Regions from separate parts of the Sulfitobacter sp. G21635-S1 genome, predicted to be linked through region 2. Evidence: riboswitches for the same ligand, from Rfam matches in the RefSeq annotation. Region 2 holds a riboswitch; the other holds the start of a gene.
What was found. Region 2 has a riboswitch for cobalamin ahead of nrdH (glutaredoxin-like protein NrdH). Riboswitches for the same ligand answer to the same signal wherever they lie in the genome.
Positions count from the first base shown of each region.

Region 1 (5,986 bases), on a different contig from region 2:
GGGTGCCGCAGCGCCACAAGATTGCACAGCCGCAGCGTGGGCAGCTTGCCTTCAGGCCCGCCACCCCGGTGCCAGCCCGCCGCGAAGGCGCCGAGGTCACTGTCGGAGAACGAAAGCACCACCAGATCCGCAGGCGTCTGGCCCGGATCAAACGGGGTTTCGCTGTCCTCCAGCCCGTGGCTTTCGCGAAAGACGACGTGCATGGTGTCAGGCCCCCAGAACACCCCGGATGGCAGCGGTGTCGATGTGGTCGTGCTCCGCGATCACCACCAGGTGGCCCTGCCGCGCATCCGCGCCCCAGGGGCGGTCGAACTGCTGCCGCACCCGTGCGCCCACCGCCTGCACCAGCAGGCGCATCGGTTTGCCCGCCACCGCAACATAGCCCTTGACCCGCAGGATGTGCTGTTCGGTTGCCAGCCTTTCGATGGCCGCGACCAGCGCGTTCACATCCTCGACCTCGGGCATGGGCACCACAATGGTCTCGAAATCATCATGCTCGTGGTCATCCGCCCCGTCATGATGCGACGGGCGGGCCGCCAGATCGTCCTCGGCTGCGGCATTCAGGCCCAGCACCACCTTGGGGTCGATCACCCCTTCGGTCATCGGCAGGATGCGGATCGGGCGGGGGCTTTCCGCCTCGATGATCCGGCGCGCCGTGGCGAGCCCTTCCTCACCGGCCAGATCGGCCTTGGACATCAGGATGATATCCGCACAGGCAATCTGATCCTCGAATACCTCGGACAGCGGGGTCTCGTGATCCAGGCTGTCATCGGCCAGCCTCTGCGCATCCACCGCCGCCTCGTCAGGGGCGAAACGACCCGCAGCCACAGCTTCGGCATCGGCCAGGGCAATCACCCCGTCCACCGTGATCTTCGAACGGATCGCGGGCCAGTCGAAAGCCTTGAGCAGCGGCTTCGGCAGCGCCAGACCGGAGGTTTCGATCAGGATGTGATCGGGTCGCGTGGGCAGCGCCATCAGCGCCTCGATGGTGGGGATGAAATCATCCGCCACCGTGCAGCAGATGCAGCCATTGGCCAGTTCCACGATGTTCTCTGCCGGGCAATCGGGGATTGCACAGGATTTCAGGATGTCGCCATCCACCCCCACGGTCCCGAATTCGTTCACCAGAACAGCCAGCCGCCGCCCGCCCGAATTGGTCATCAGATGGCGGATCAGCGTGGTTTTGCCAGCGCCCAGAAACCCGGTGATCACGGTCACGGGAATTTTGCTCAGGTCATTCATTCGGCAGCCTCCAAAGGCAGGGTAAAGGGGGGAACACGCGCAAGGCTCTGCTTGCGGAAAATCACGGGGCGCTCACGCCAGGGCACCAGCCCGTCGGCACTAGCGGCATAGGCGGCGGCACCGGACAGGATATCGGGGGCATCCGCCGGGGTCAGACGGCCATAGACATAGGTCCATTTGCCCGGCTCCGACAGCGCCACCGCTGCCCCCTGCGAACAGGCGGACAGACAGGCCACCCCGACGATCTCGACCGCGTCAGGTGCCCCCGCTTCGGTCAATGCGCTGTGCAGCAGCGCGCCGGGCCGGGGGGCATCCTCTTCCAGCACCTCACCCGCGCGGCAGGTGGTGCAGACATAAAGCGTTGCGGTCATTCCACCTCCACCACGGCCCGGGCCGTTACCGGCGTGCCCTCCACCTCCAGCGGATGATGATCGTTGCTGTTCAACGTTACCTCGATCTCCACCTGGCCTTTGGGCAGGCCATCCAGATGCATCCAGGGGCCATAGATCCGGGCCAGCTTGACGCCGTTCGCATAGACATGCGCATGGCCCTGCCCCGGTTGATGGGGCAGGCTGGCGTTCTGCGGCGAAAACTCGAAATTCTCGACCATGACATGCAGGTTATAGCCCGCCATCGGGTCCGGGCTGATCATGATCTGAACCTCGGGCGCGGCATCCGCCGGGACCGCAATCGGCGTCTCGTGCATCTTGGCATGATCCATCCCGCCGACAGTCATGCCCCCGTGATCCATCCCGCCATGCTGGGCCGCATCCCCATGATCATGCCCGTCAAAGGTGATCCCGTTGCCCGCCGCAAAGGCAAAGCCGAGACCGCCTCCGAAGACAAGGCCGATGACGAAAAGCGCAAGCGTTCTGCCCATCACACCCTCACGCCGCCTGGGCGGCATGCTCCCCTTCGCGCTGCCAGAAATAGCCCGCAAAGCACCCGAGCAACACCCAGGCCGCCAGACCGACGCCGAGCGCACGCGCCGCGAACAGCGCGCCGATCTCGGTCGGGACAGGACCGGTAAAGGTCTCGGGCTCCGGCGCGCCGATCAGATGCGGTGCGGCCAGCAACAGCGCCGCCGCACTCCAGGCCGCCCAGTTCTGGCCAAAGGCCAGCAGCCAGAGCGCCACACAGGCCGCAATCGCCGTCGCAAACCACCAGACCTGCCGCAGAGCCACATCGGCGGCAGCCACACCGGGCACTTCCGGGGCAAGGGTAAATCCGGGGGCCAGATGAAAGGCCACGAAACCGGCCACGCCCCACAGGATACCCCAACGCCCGTCGATCCGCGCACCGCGGTCCTCGCCAAAGCTCATGGCCGCAACCAGGATCAGCGCATAACCGGTATAGGTCAGCATGGTGAAAATCACGCTCAACCCGTCGCGCATCAGGTCGAAACCGGGCAAGGCGGGATGGGCGCTGACCGCCTCTGCGCCGAAATGGACCAGTTCCCCGCTTTCATAAAGCTCCGCATGCAGCAGCACAGGCTGCACAAATACCAGTTGCAGCAGGCCGATGATCGCACCCGCCAAAGCCCCTGCAAAAAGGGCGGAAACCAAAAACCGTGAAGTCATAACGAGATCCTCTTGCTTTCATGGCAACGCGCCGGCACCGATACCAATCAACGCAAACACGCCGCCGAAAATCGGCAGCGCCTCAAGCTGATAAAGGTCTTTGACCGGAACGCGCTGCGTTGTTCACCAGGGGGAACGGGGTCACCGCCTGCTTTGACGCGGCTCAGACCTGATCCCGATGGCCCATAGGGGTCAGTGGCAGGGGAAACCTGTGGCATGGCGCACATCATGCGCGGCATCATGCAACGCGGCGGCCTGAACGTGCCCGGTCAGCGTGATCAGGGCAAGGCCCAGAACGGCGGCAAAGATCGCGGGAACAAAGCGGCTGGCGGTCTGCGACTTGGCAGTCATTGTAGTCATGGTCTTCTCCTTGCCGTCACACCCGACGACCTGTTTCAAGTTTCTCACGCCTGGCAGGTCTCCTGGCTCACGGGTCGATGCCTTTGCCCGCCTTCCCCGACCGAATGGTCAAGTGGCACGTTGGGCACAGACTCTCCGCTTACAGTCGCGGGGGCGGCTTCCGTTTCAGGCTGTGCGGCCCTTACGGAATTCCCTGTTCGGTTCCACACCCAAAGGGGCGCTTACGGGAACACCAAGCAAGCCCAATGTTGCACTTCGGCCCAGCCAAGGCAAGGCTCATTCACGACAACTCATGCGCCGAATGCGCTTGCCCGCAGCAACGCCTTGCGCTGTCTGGAAATGCCGGCCCCGGTGCGCAATCCCCGGTACTCCGGCCCCGGATCGGGTGGTGGCCTGCCCGCGTCCGACCATAACGTTTCAATTTCCTCTGGCCCTGCTCTGCCCTGCGGCCCATAACAGGCGGACAACCCTCCCCCTCTGACAGGAGCCTTCGCCGCGTGAGCCGAACCACCCTCGCGATTCTCTATTCGCTGTTTGCGATCCTGTTGTTCGATGGCATGGGGCTGATCATCAAACACCTCTCCGGCAGCTACGGGGCCGCCGAACTTTCTGCCTACCGCAACCTGGTGGGGCTGATCCCGGCACTTCTGGTCCTCTGGACTTCCCGGGACTGGCACGCCAAAGGACGCAGCCTGCACATGCGGCAATGGAAACTGGCCCTGCTGCGCGGGCTGATCCTGACCTTCGCGCAATATTTCTTTTACCTGTCGCTGGGCATCCTGACCTTTGCCACCGCCTCCACCATCTCCTATTCCAACGCAGTCTTTGTCACCGCACTCGCCGTGCCCCTGCTGGGCGAAAAGGTCGGGCTGGTGCGCTGGGCCGCGGTGCTGGTCGGCTTTGCCGGGGTGGTGATGATCGTGGGCCCGGGCCGGGACAGCTTTTCGCTGGCGGCCCTGCTGCCGCTGGGCGCGGCGCTTTGTTATGCGCTGACCGCCGTTACCGCCCGGATGATGGACGACGGCCCGCCAACAGCCCTGATCAACCTGTATTCCACCGGCGTCGCGACCCTGGGTGCGCTGGTGCTGACGCTGGCCACGGGCGGTTTCACGCCAATGCAGGACAGCACGGACCTGCTGTGGATTGTGGCGATGGGCGGGCTCGGCGGATTTGCCGTGCTGGTGCTGGTGACGGCCTACCGCATGACTGAACAGAGCAACCTTGCACCGTTCGGCTATTTCGGCATCCCGCTGGCCTTTGTCCTGGGCTGGCTGTTCTACGGCGAAGCGCCCTGGTCCGAGCTGTTCCCCGGCGCGCTGCTGCTGGCAGGTGGCGGATTGCTGATCATCTGGCGGGAACGGCAGATGAACGCGGCAGGGCGCGAGGTGACCACGCCAAAGTAGACACCCGTGCTTTGCCCCCATCGGCCGGGGCCGTTGCGCGCGTTCTAGACCACAACCTCCTGACGGTCCTGCGCGCCAACCCCGAACACCCGCTTGTAGCGCTCGATCTCTTCGGCCGGACCCATCGCCTTGTTGGGATTGTCCGACAGCTTCACCGTCGGCCTGCCATTGGCCGCCACGGCCTTGCACACCAGCGAGAAAGGGGCCAGCGCATCATCTTTCACCAGGCCCCTGAAATCATTGGTCAGCAATGTGCCCCAACCGAAGGAGACATTCACCTTTCCGGCGAATTTTCCGTGCAGTTCCCGTATCTTGTCCACATCCAGACCATCGCTGAAGATCACCCGCTTCTGGGTCGGATCCTCACCCCGCGACTTCCACCAGTCGATGGCAATCTGCGCGGCCTTGACCGGGTCGCCGCTGTCCACGCGAATGCCTGTCCAGCCGGCAAGCCAGTCCGGCGCATTGTCGAGGAAACCCTTGGTGCCATAGGTGTCCGGCAGGATGATCCGCAGGTTCCCGTCATGCTCCTCGTGCCAGTCCGACAACACCTCGTAGGGGGCCTGCGCCAGCGCCGCGTCATCTTCGGCCAATGCAGCGTAAACCATTGGCAACTCATGCGCATTTGTCCCGATCGCCTCCAGCTCGCGGCTCATCGCGATCTTGCAGTTCGAGGTCCCGGTAAAGGCCTTGCCCAGGCCTTCCTGCATGGCCTGTACGCACCAGTCCTGCCAGAGGTAGCTGTGCCGCCTGCGGGTGCCGAAATCGGCCACGGAGAGGTCAGGGATCTCGCGCAGGACAGCGATCTTTTCCCAGACACGGGTCATCGCGCGGGCATAGAGCACCTGCAGTTCGAAGCGGCCCATCGTGTCCAGCACCGCCCGGCCCCGCAGTTCCATCAGCACCGCCAGCGCGGGAATTTCCCACAGCATGACCTCGTGCCATTTGCCTTCGAAGGTCAGCTCATATTGGTCGCCACGCCGCTCTAGGTGGTAGGGCGGCAGGCGCAGCCCCTCGAACCATTCCATGAAATCGGGCCGGAACATCTGACGCTTGCCGTAAAAGGTATTGCCCCGCAGCCAGGTGCTTTCGCCCCGGCTGAGGCTGAGCGAGCGGATATGGTCCAGCTGCTCGCGCAGCTCGCCCTCGTCGATCAGCTTGGCCAGAGGCACGTGGTCAGACCGGTTGATCAGCGAGAACGTGACCTCGGTATCCGGTTTGTTGCGGAAAATGGATTGACACATCAACAGCTTGTAGAAATCCATGTCGATCAGGGACCGGACGATCGGGTCGATCTTCCACTTGTGATTCCAGACGCGGGTTGCGATATCGACCATCAGTTATTCCTCAGAACTTCCGCACCCTTGTGGCAAAGACTGCAGGACAGGGGCAAGGCTAAAG
Region 1 is NZ_JAPWGV010000025.1:38,203-44,188, reverse strand. Features, by position in the region: gene cobN (cobaltochelatase subunit CobN) at 1-203, opposite strand, end outside; gene cobW (cobalamin biosynthesis protein CobW) at 208-1,242, opposite strand; gene O4H53_RS20715 (DUF1636 domain-containing protein) at 1,239-1,613, opposite strand; gene O4H53_RS20710 (hypothetical protein) at 1,610-2,122, opposite strand; gene O4H53_RS20705 (CbtA family protein) at 2,130-2,822, opposite strand; gene O4H53_RS20700 (CbtB domain-containing protein) at 3,015-3,173, opposite strand; cobalamin riboswitch at 3,218-3,434, opposite strand; gene O4H53_RS20695 (DMT family transporter) at 3,680-4,585, shown strand; gene pncB (nicotinate phosphoribosyltransferase) at 4,630-5,922, opposite strand.
Region 1: it holds a riboswitch for cobalamin, as region 2 does, so the genes downstream of both, O4H53_RS20700 (CbtB domain-containing protein) here and nrdH (glutaredoxin-like protein NrdH) in region 2, are expected to answer to the same signal.

Region 2 (5,986 bases):
GCAAAGGCAAAGTCTTTCAACTCGGCCCGCTCCGCTTCGGTCAGCCGTTCCATGGCGCGCTGGAACTTGTAGCCGATGTAATAGCCATGCACCGCCTCGTCGCGGATGATCAGGCGGATCAGATCGGCGGTGTTGGTCAGCCTGGCGCGGCTGGACCAATGCATCGGCAGGTAAAAGCCGGAATAGAACAGGAAGCTTTCCAGAAACACGCTGGCCACCTTCTTGCGCAGCGGGTTCGATGTGGCGTCATATTCATCCAGGATCAGCCGCGATTTCTGCTGCAGCTGCGCATTCTCTTCCGACCAGCGGAATGCCTCGTCCACCTCGGCAGTGGAACATAAGGTCGAGAAGATGGAGGAATAGGACCGCGCATGGACCGCTTCCATGAAGGCGATATTGGTCAGAACCGCCTCTTCATGCGGTGTGACCGCATCGGCCATCAGCGCAGGTGCGCCGACGGTGTTCTGGATCGTGTCCAGCAGCGTCAAGCCAGTGAACACGCGGATTGTCAGGCGCTGTTCTTCCTCCGACAGCTGCGACCAGCTTTGGATGTCGTTCGACAGCGGCATCTTTTCCGGCAGCCAGAAGTTCACCGTCAGACGGTTCCAGATTTCCAGGTCCTTGTCGTCCTGCAAACGGTTCCAGTTGATCGCGCGCGGCACGGGGCGGGAATGGGTCAGATCTTTCATTTCGGTCCTCACAACGAGCAGGAGACGCAGCCCTGCACCTCGGTTCCTTCCAGCGCCAGTTGGCGAAGGCGGATGTAATAGATTGTCTTGATGCCTTTCTTCCAGGCGTAGATCTGGGCGCGGTTGATGTCGCGGGTGCTGGCGGTGTCCTTGAAGAACAGCGTCAGCGACAGGCCCTGATCCACATGCTGCGTCGCGGCGGCATAGGTGTCGATGATCGCCTCCGGCCCGATTTCATAGGCATCCCGGTAGTACTCAAGATTGTCATTGGTCATATAGGGCGCCGGGTAATAGACGCGGCCCAGCTTGCCCTCCTTGCGGATCTCGATCTTCGAGGTGATCGGGTGGATCGACGAGGTCGAATTGTTGATATAGCTGATCGACCCGGTCGGCGGCACGGCCTGAAGGTTGCGGTTGAACAACCCGTCCTTCATGACCTCTTCTTTCAGCGCGTTCCAGTCCTGACGGCTGGGCACCTCGATGCCGAACTGGTCGAACAGGGCCTTGACGCGCGCGGTTTCGGGCAGCCAGTCCCGTTCGACATAGGTATCGAAAAAACTGCCATCGGCGTATTTCGACGCTGCGAAACCGGCAAAGCTGCGGCCGCGTTCGCGCGCCAATGCGTTAGATGCGCGCAGACAGTGGAACAGCACCGTAGCGAAATAGATGTTGGTGAAATCCACGCCCTCGGCGCTGCCGTAGTGGATGTGCTCGCGCGCGAGGAAACCGTGCAGGTTCATCTGCCCGAGCCCGATGGCATGTCCTTCGTCGTTGCCCCGGCGCACGGAAGGCACCGAGTCGATGGCCGACAGTTCCGACACCGCGTTCAACGCCCGGATCGCCGCCTGCACCGTGCCCCCCAGATCGCCACCATCCATTGCCTTGGCGATGTTGAGCGACCCGAGGTTGCAGGAGATATCGGTGCCCAGATGCTTGTAGCTCAGATCGTCGTTGAACTCGGAGGCCTCGCTGACCTGGAGAATCTCGGAACACAGGTTCGACATGACGATGCGCCCCTTGACCGGGTTGGCGCGGTTCACCGTGTCTTCGAACATGATATAGGGATAGCCCGATTCAAACTGGATCTCGGCCAGCGTCTGGAAGAACGCCCGCGCGTTGATCTTTTTCTTTCGGATCCTGGGGTTGTCCACCATCTCGTGGTATTTCTCGGTCACCGAGATTTCCGAGAAAGGCACCTTGTAGACCCGTTCCACATCATGCGGCGAGAACAGGTACATATCCTCGTTCTTCTTGGCCAGGGTAAAGGTGATGTCGGGGATGACCACGCCCAGCGACAGGGTCTTGATCCGGATCTTTTCATCCGCATTCTCGCGCTTGGTGTCGAGGAAACGCAGGATATCGGGGTGGTGCGCGTTCAGATAGACGGCTCCGGCGCCCTGACGCGCGCCCAGCTGGTTGGCATAGGAAAAGCTGTCTTCCAGCAGTTTCATCACCGGGATCACCCCGGACGACTGGTTCTCGATCCCTTTGATCGGCGCACCATGTTCGCGCAGGTTGGTCAGCAGCAGGGCCACGCCGCCGCCGCGCTTGGACAATTGCAGGGCCGAATTGATGCCCCGCCCGATGCTTTCCATGTTGTCTTCCAGACGCAGCAGGAAACAGGAGATCAGCTCGCCCCTTTGCGCCTTGCCCGCGTTCAGGAAGGTCGGTGTTGCGGGCTGGAACCGGCCTGCGATGATCTCGTTCATCAGGCGCATCGCGTCGTCTTCGCTGCCGCGCGCCAGCGTCAGGGCGACCATCACCACGCGGTCTTCGAAGCGTTCGAGATAGCGTTTTCCATCGAGCGTTTTCAGCGTGTAGCTGGTGTAGTATTTGAACGCGCCCAGGAAGGTCGGAAAACGGAATTTCAGGGCAAAGGCTGCCGCCCAGATCCGGTGCAGGAAGCCGCGGTCATATTGCTTCAGCACGGCCTCTTCGTAAAAGCCTTCGCTGACCAGATAGTCCAGCTTTTCATCCAGCGAATGAAAGAACACCGTGTTCTGGTTCACATGCTGCAGGAAGTACTGCCGCGCCGCCATGCGGTCGGCGTCGAAACGGATATGCCCCTGATCGTCATAGAGGTTCAGCATCGCGTTCAGCGCGTGGTAGTCGAGCCCCTGCCATTCGGCAGGCACCGCTGCGGCCGGGGCGCTGTCGGTCAGTTCGCGGTCAAGAGTTGCGTTTTCCAAAATCTGTCCAATCCATCCAGGACACGGGCGACATCACCGTCGGTCCCCGCGAGTTCAAAGCGATACAGCACCGGCACGGCGCATTTTCTGGCGATCACATCGCCCGCCAGCGCATAGGTCGCGCCGAAGTTCCGGTTGCCCGAGGCGATGACCCCGCGCAACAGCGCACGGTTGCGCGCGATGTTGAGAAAGCGGATCACCGGTTTGGGAACCGCGCCGCGCCCCTGCCCGTCCGCAAAGGTCGGTGTGACCAGCACAAAGGGCGCGTCGGGAGCGGGCAGCGGCGCTTCGGGGTCCGGCGGAATACGCGCCGCCGCCAGACCGGTCCGGCCCACGAAACGATGCGTGTTCTGCGACCGGGACGAGAAATAGACCAGCCCGCCCATTGCCGCGCCCTCAGATCATCGCGCTGATCTTGTCGGGGCGGAATCCGGCCCAGTGATCATCGCCTGCCACCACGACGGGGGCCTGCCGATAGCCCAGGCCCTGCACCAGTGCCATTGCCGCGGCATCCTCGGTCAGGTCGATCAGCTGAAAATCAATGCCGCGCATCTCAAGCGCGCGGGTGGTTGCGGTGCATTGCACGCAGGCCGGTTTCGAATAGACTGTAATGGTCATTTGCCCTGTCCTCACTATGGTGTTGGCACGAAAGCAAGGGCACGGGATCGGGCGCCAGCGGCACCGGAACACGCGCCCCGGCCCTCCGCCGCGGTCGTCATCTATGGTGCTCCGGCAGGTCTCCTGACTCGCAGCTCGGGTGTCGCGACCCCCTTCCCGGTGCGGCATGCACCAGTGGTAACGGGACGTGACTCGCTGCTTACAGTTGCGGGGGCAGTGCCGGATTTTCACCAGCTTCCCTTTTCACCGGCAAGACGAGTCGCCGGCACCAAAGCAACTGCATATTGGGTGAACTTGAGGCAAACTGTCAATATATAGATGTCGGCCTTTTTACCTTCCCTTCCGGGAAAATGCGTTGCTGTCTTTTCCAAGAGTGTTTTGGTCGCAAATAAATCTTCATAAAACATGCGTCCGGCCTATCATGGCGGCACAAGGTGCGGGCTTCGGTCCGAGAATTGGGAAGCCGGCGAAAATCCGGCACTGCCCCCGCAACGGTAAGATCGTAATGCGGCGCATCAACGGCCACTGGGCAGGAGGAGCCCGGGAAGGCGTTGCGCCTCGGGCCCTCACGGGCTGCGATCAAGTCCGGAAACCAGCCTTGGTGAAGTTGTTCAACCGCGGGTGGCGGTCTTGGCACTGAATTGGCGCGCGGCACCTCCCAGAGGCTGCGGCCCATCGGTGTCTTGTGCTGTCATCTGCCCAAATCGATCCGCGGGGCGCGGCAGGAGACCAGAAAGATGACCCACCCACTCAGCGACCTGCTGGCACGGCGCCGCGCCGGCCATGCGCTGGAACAACCCTTCTACACCGATCCCGACGTCTTTCGCGCGGATATGGAAACGATTTTCTACCGCGACTGGCTGTTCGCCGTCCCTGCCTGCGAACTGACCAAAGCGGGCAGCTATGTCACCCATCAGGTCGGCAGCTACGGCGTGGTCATCGTGCGCGGTTCCGATGGCGTGATCCGCGCCTTTCACAATTCCTGCCGCCATCGCGGATCGGTCATCTGCAACAAGGCAAAGGGCGTGTCGCCCAACCTGGTCTGCCCCTATCACCAATGGACATACAGTCTGGACGGAAAGCTGTTGTGGGCCCGCGAAATGGGGCCTGATTTCGATCCGTCACAGCATGGGTTGAAGCCGGTCCATTGCCGGGATCTGCAGGGGCTGATCTATATCTGCCTTGCCGATGAAGCGCCCGATTTCGAGGCTTTCGCCGCCCTCGCGCAGCCCTATCTTGCGGTGCATGACCTGAGCGACGCCAAGGTCGCGCATGAGACAAGCATCATCGAAGACGGCAACTGGAAACTGGTCTGGGAAAACAACCGCGAATGTTACCATTGCGGGGGCAACCATCCGGGCCTGTGCCGGTCCTTTACCGATGATCCGACCGTCACCGGCATCGAGGAAGGGGAGACACCGCCGCATCTTCAGACCCATTTCGACCGGCTGGAAGATCAGGGCTATCCCTCGCAATTCCGCATGGCCGAGGACATGCAATACCGCCTTGCGCGGATGCCGCTTCTGCCGGGTGCCAAGAGCTTTACGATGGATCTGAAACCCGCAGTGACAAAGTTTCTCGGGCGGGTCCGGGACGACACCGCCGGCACGTTGCTGAAATACCATTACCCCACCACCTGGAACCATTTCCTGCCGGATCATTCCATCGTCTTTCGCGTCACACCGCTGACGGCGACGACAACGCAAGTCACGACCAAATGGCTGGTCCACAAGGATGCCGTGGAAGGTGTGGATTACGATCTCCAGCGCCTGACCGAGGTCTGGATCGCCACCAATGACGAGGACCGCCGGGTGGTGGAAGACAACCAGCGCGGCATCAATTCACCCGCCTATGAGCCCGGTCCATATTCGCCCATCCACGAGACCGGCGTGATCGGTTTTGTCGACTGGTATTGCAACACGATGTCGCGGCGGCTGACCCCGACCCAGATGGCGGCGGAGTAACACGATGAAAGATATCGCCCATCCGTCCAATATCTTCTGGCAGGACGATGAACCGCTGGAATGCGTGTCAGTCATCCCCGAGCTGGCCAATACCGCCACATTCACCTTTCGCGCGCCCTCGGGGGCGCTGTTCGACTTCAAGCCGGGTCAGTTCCTGACGCTGGAACTGCCGGTGCCCGGCGGCACCGTGCACCGGACCTATACGATTTCCTCCTCGCCGTCGCGGCCGCGGTCGATCTCGATCACCGTCAAGGCGCAGGCTGACAGCATCGGCACACGCTGGATGCTGGACCACCTGGAACCCGGCATGCGGCTGAAGGTGACGGGACCGGCGGGCTGGTTCACCCATACCGATTTCCCGTCAGACAAATACCTGTTCATCTCGGCCGGGTCCGGCATCACGCCGATGATGTCGATGACCACCTGGATGTTCGATCTGGGCACCGAGCCTGACATCGTCTTTGTGAACTGCGCGCGCCGCCCGTCCGAGATCATCTTTCGCCAGCGGCTGGAGCATATGGCCAGC
Region 2 is NZ_JAPWGV010000004.1:179,042-185,027, forward strand. Features, by position in the region: gene nrdF (class 1b ribonucleoside-diphosphate reductase subunit beta) at 1-689, opposite strand, end outside; gene nrdE (class 1b ribonucleoside-diphosphate reductase subunit alpha) at 698-2,779, opposite strand; gene nrdI (class Ib ribonucleoside-diphosphate reductase assembly flavoprotein NrdI) at 2,848-3,264, opposite strand; gene nrdH (glutaredoxin-like protein NrdH) at 3,275-3,496, opposite strand; cobalamin riboswitch at 3,593-3,784, opposite strand; cobalamin riboswitch at 3,912-4,112, shown strand; gene O4H53_RS06685 (aromatic ring-hydroxylating oxygenase subunit alpha) at 4,234-5,460, shown strand; gene O4H53_RS06690 (hybrid-cluster NAD(P)-dependent oxidoreductase) at 5,465-5,986, shown strand, end outside.